2 regions of the Lactobacillus sp. M0396 genome follow, and region 1 is predicted to be linked to the other one. Evidence: predicted binding sites of a transcription regulator. Region 1 holds the regulator's gene; the other holds the start of a gene.
What was found. Region 1 encodes Rex, which represses fermentation and respiration genes when NADH is low (regulators of the CRP and FNR family bind a similar motif). Its sites were predicted from a motif close to TTGTGAANTANTTCACAA; they were not measured.

Region 1 (2,415 bases):
TCATTTAAATCATTTTCTTGAGCAATATAGCCAACATCTATATTTTTATTGATTGTAAAGTCACCATGTGTGGCTTCTTCTTCGCCAGTCATAATTTTAAGCAAAGTCGTTTTACCGACACCATTGGGTCCAATGAGACCTATTCTTGCATTTGAGTCAATTGAAAAATTGACGTTTTTAAATAATGTGTTGGCACCGAATTGTTTTTCTAAATCGTGTCCTTGAGCAATTATCATAATTTTTCACCTAGAAACCATTTTAGCATACGTAGCAAAATTCTTGTGGGAGAGTTTGATTGATAAATATAGGAAATAAATGTAAAAAAGAAGCATTTTTTAATTAAAAGAGTAAAAAAATAAATTTCTATTATCAAACCTGTTACTATTATGCTAAAATTTGATAGATTGTGAAAAAAATGTTTGCAAATGGCGCAAATTTATAGATAAAATAGTAGTGATTGCTGAAAAATTCACAAAACAAAATATATACTTAATCAAGTTGGAGGCTTTTTAAATGGAAAAAATCAAAATACCCACGGCTACGGCTAAAAGATTGCCGCTATATTACCGCTACCTGATAATTTTAAATGAGGCTGGTAAAGAAAAGGTATCCTCAACTGAATTATCTGAGGCTGTTCAAGTAGATAGTGCTTCAATCAGACGTGATTTTTCATACTTTGGTGCATTGGGAAAACGTGGCTATGGTTATGATGTAAAAAGTTTGCTTTCCTTTTTTAAAAAGATTTTAAATCAAGATACTTTAACAAATGTTGCCCTGGTTGGCGTTGGTAATTTAGGCCATGCTTTATTAAACTATAATTTCAAACGCACAAACAATATTCGTATTTCATGTGCTTTTGATATTGATGATAAAATTACAGGCAAGATTCTCAGTGGTGTCCCTGTTTATGACATGAGTGAACTAAAAAAACAGCTTAGTGACCAACAGATTTCTATTGCAATTTTGACTGTTCCTTCCACGACAGCACAAAGGACAGCTGATGATATGGTTGAAGCTGGTATTCGAGGAATTATGAATTTCACGCCAATTCGTTTGTCTGCTCCAAGTGGTATTAGAATTCAGAACGTTGATTTAGCAACGGAATTACAAACTCTAATTTACTTCCTTGACTCAGATAAGAAAAAGTAGGCATAAAAATACGATTAGCACTTTTTTACTCAAAGTGCTAATTTTTTCTTGCATTTTTTATGAAAAGGGGTTATTATCATAAATGTAAGTTAGCACTTGATGAATAAGAGTGCTAATGACACGTAAAATAGATTAATAATTTAATTTTAGGAGGGACAAACGTGTTACAACCAATTGGTGATCGCGTGATCGTTAAAGTTAAAGAAGAAGAAGAGAAAACTGTAGGCGGAATCGTCCTGGCTTCTAATGCTAAACAAAAGCCAACAGAAGGTGAAGTTGTTGCTGTTGGTGAAGGTAGTTATGCCGAAAATGGCAGTAAAATTCCTATGACTGTCAAAAAGGGTGACGTTGTTTTATATGACAAATATTCAGGCACTGATGTCAAATACGATGACGAAAAGTATTTAGTCCTTCATGAAAAAGATATTTTAGCAATTGTTAAGTAATTAAGGAGCGCATAAAAATATGGCAAAAGAAATTAAATTTTCAGAAAAAGCAAGACGTTCCCTGTTAAAGGGCGTTGACAAATTAGCTGATACTGTTAAAGCAACTATTGGTCCTAAGGGCAGAAATGTTGTTTTGGAGCAATCATATGGCAACCCGGACATTACTAATGATGGTGTGACAATTGCAAAGGCAATTGAATTAAAAGACCACTATGAGAATATGGGTGCTAAGTTAGTTGCCGAAGCAGCACAAAAGACTAATGACATAGCTGGTGACGGTACAACTACTGCTGTTGTTTTAACTCAAGCAATTATTCGTGAAGGTATGAAGAACGTGACTGCTGGTGCTAACCCTGTAGGAGTTCGCCGCGGTATTGAAAAAGCTACTAAAGCCGTAGTTAAAGAATTACATAAGATTAGTCATACTGTTTCTTCAAAAGACCAAATTGCTCAAGTAGCTTCAGTATCTTCAGCTTCAAAAGAAGTTGGCGACCTGATCGCTGACGCAATGGAAAAAGTTGGTAATGATGGTGTTATTACTATTGAAGATTCACGTGGTATTGAAACCGAGTTATCAGTAGTCGAAGGTATGCAATTTGACCGTGGCTACCTTTCACAATACATGGTAACTGATAATGACAAGATGGAAGCAGATCTTGACAATCCATACATTTTAATCACTGATAAGAAGATTTCTAACATTCAAGACATTTTGCCATTGTTACAAGAAATTGTGCAACAAGGCAAATCATTGCTGATTATTGCAGATGATGTTTCTGGTGAAGCATTACCAACTTTGGTTTTGAACAAGATTCGTGGT
Region 2 (2,415 bases), on a different contig from region 1:
TGGCATCAAGCAAAGAATTGTTGCTAATAGTACCTATTTTATTTGAATTAGAAATAGAAGCGCTTGATGTCGCGTCACTTCTAACCTTATAGCCTGCATTAATACCTAAAATGCCCAGTGCACCAGATTCTGAAATAGCAGCAACTAGTTTGCCATCTGTTAAGGTGTGAATAGGCTCGTGAACAATAGGGTAATTTGTTCCCAATAATTGACAAATTTTATTCATTAGTTTTATACCTTTTTAAAATCTTATTTGACAGGAATATTATCGACGATTTTCTGAATATCTGGTTTATGACTTTTAAGAAAGTCAATAAAATCAACTATTTCCGGTGAAAAGTTTTGACTTGAATCATACACTAAATAAACCTGACGAGTATTTTTGGGCAAATCCAGTTTGATGATGTGGATGTCGAAACCACTCAAATAAATAGTTTTTGCTACTACACCAACGATATCGTTGGTCAAAACTTGTCCTGCAATTGCCAGCTCGTCATGAAGTCTATTTGTAATATTCAGATCAGAGGCATTGGCCAGTAAAGCATTAGTGATGTCTTTTCCAATTTGAATTTTTTTAGAATAGGTAATAATTGACTCACCCTGTAGTTCTTCAGGAGAGATTTCATTTATTTTTGCCAGGTCATTTTCCTTTGAAACAATGGCAATGATTTCTTCAGTATAAAGGGGAATGTAAGTAAAATAACTAAATTCCGGTACGAATGAAGAAATTCCAATATCATACCAGCCATTTTTGATACCTTCACAAATCTGATATGAAGGGTTATCGTGGTATATAAAATGAGGTGAAATATTACTTTCTTGTTGATATTGCTTTGTTAAGTTAGGCAAGATGGTTCCAATTGCAGTAGGTATACCAGCAATGTGTATATTGCCATGGTCCTGACTGATACGCTGTTCAATTTTCTTTTTACCGCGATCTAAAGAGTCTAAAGATTTGGTTACAGTATCGTAAAAAATACGTCCATATTCAGTTAATTGCACGTAATGACCATTGTGTTTAAACAGTTGGCAGTGGAGTTCTTTTTCAAGCTGTTTAATTGATACTGAGAGGGTAGGCTGACTGATAAATAAGCTGTCTGCTGCTTTAGTGTATTGTTTTTGATCTGCCAATTCACGAAAATAGTAAAGTTGATTTAAATTCATGATATTACCTCAAAAATTATTTTAATATTCAATACCTATATAAATAAATGCTATACCTATTTTTTATAAAACGCTTACAAAAATTATTTATAATAATATTGATAAAATTAATATTAGTTTATTAGTGTTGATTTTATTGTGATTTTACTCTCCAAATTTGGTGAGTCTTTTTAATTATTGCAGTTAATAATCTTATAATTCCGCTTTTTTTAATATATATAGCCATAAGGGTATTTATAAAATTAATAGTTCTGACTTTGTTATCAATTTTACAATCTAAACTTTTTAAAACATAATACAACTGTTGATAGAAAAACGCTTTCAAAAGCATTATTAAAGTTTAAAAGGAGATTGTATTATGACAGAACAAAAGAAGTTGCATGTATTACCACCATATGAAGAAACTCCGATTATGCACAAAACTAAACCGGGTGAATCAATGCCTGAAGAAGACTTTGAAAACTACTTAAAAGAAATTCGTCACCTGGCACAAAACGAGTTTGACAGGATGACCCCATATATAGAGGAAAATCGCAAGTTTCCGCAAGACTTTTTCCCAATTGCAATTAAACATGATTTATATCGTTTTGCATTGCCTAAAGAATACGGCGGCTGGGGTCTCAGTGAAAAGCAAATCCTGCAAGTTCAAGAAGAATTTTCAAGAACCCAGGGTGGAATTCGAATGCACCTGCACCATGCTTCAGATATGAACTGGCGGATATTGGATAATTTTGGTAGTCAAGAACTTAAAGACAAGTATATGAACAAGTTTCAAGACAAATCAATCTATGCCAACTTTGCTTTAACCGAAAAGAGCGGTGGTACTGGAGCAGACCTTCATACTTTAGCTGTTAAGGATGGCGATGACTGGGTAATCAACGGCGAAAAAACTTTGATTTCTCATGCAGATGTTGCAGATTTTACTTACTTAATTGTAGTTACTGACCCAGATAAAGAAGGGGATGAAAGATTATCAGCTTTCTTTGTACCAACAAATACACCTGGATTTGAATCTAATGAGATGCCTTTAATGATGGGTTGTCGTGGTGCCGGACATGCCGATTTAAAATTCACTAATATGAGAGTACCTGATAAGTACATGCTTGGCAAGAGAGGAGAGGGTATGAAAGTAGCTATTTCTTCACTTTCACTTTCTCGTGCGCATATTGCTGACTCCAACTTAGGAATGGCTCAACGGATGTTAGAAATGTCCATTGCTTATTCTAAAGATCGTGTAACTTTTGGTAAGCC

Region 2: a site for Rex is predicted at 1,422-1,439, ahead of H3T43_RS06665 (acyl-CoA dehydrogenase family protein). Genes of this name have one in related genera too.

What each region holds. Positions count from the first base shown of each region.
Region 1 covers NZ_JACFQE010000003.1:270,109-272,523, forward strand. Annotated here, with positions in the region: gene H3T43_RS05505 (ABC-F family ATP-binding cassette domain-containing protein) at 1-236, opposite strand, end outside; gene H3T43_RS05510 (redox-sensing transcriptional repressor Rex) at 514-1,149, shown strand; gene groES (co-chaperone GroES) at 1,311-1,595, shown strand; gene groL (chaperonin GroEL) at 1,615-2,415, shown strand, end outside.
Region 2 covers NZ_JACFQE010000005.1:4,714-7,128, forward strand. Annotated here, with positions in the region: gene H3T43_RS06655 (nitronate monooxygenase) at 1-226, opposite strand, end outside; gene H3T43_RS06660 (LysR family transcriptional regulator) at 250-1,164, opposite strand; gene H3T43_RS06665 (acyl-CoA dehydrogenase family protein) at 1,523-2,415, shown strand, end outside.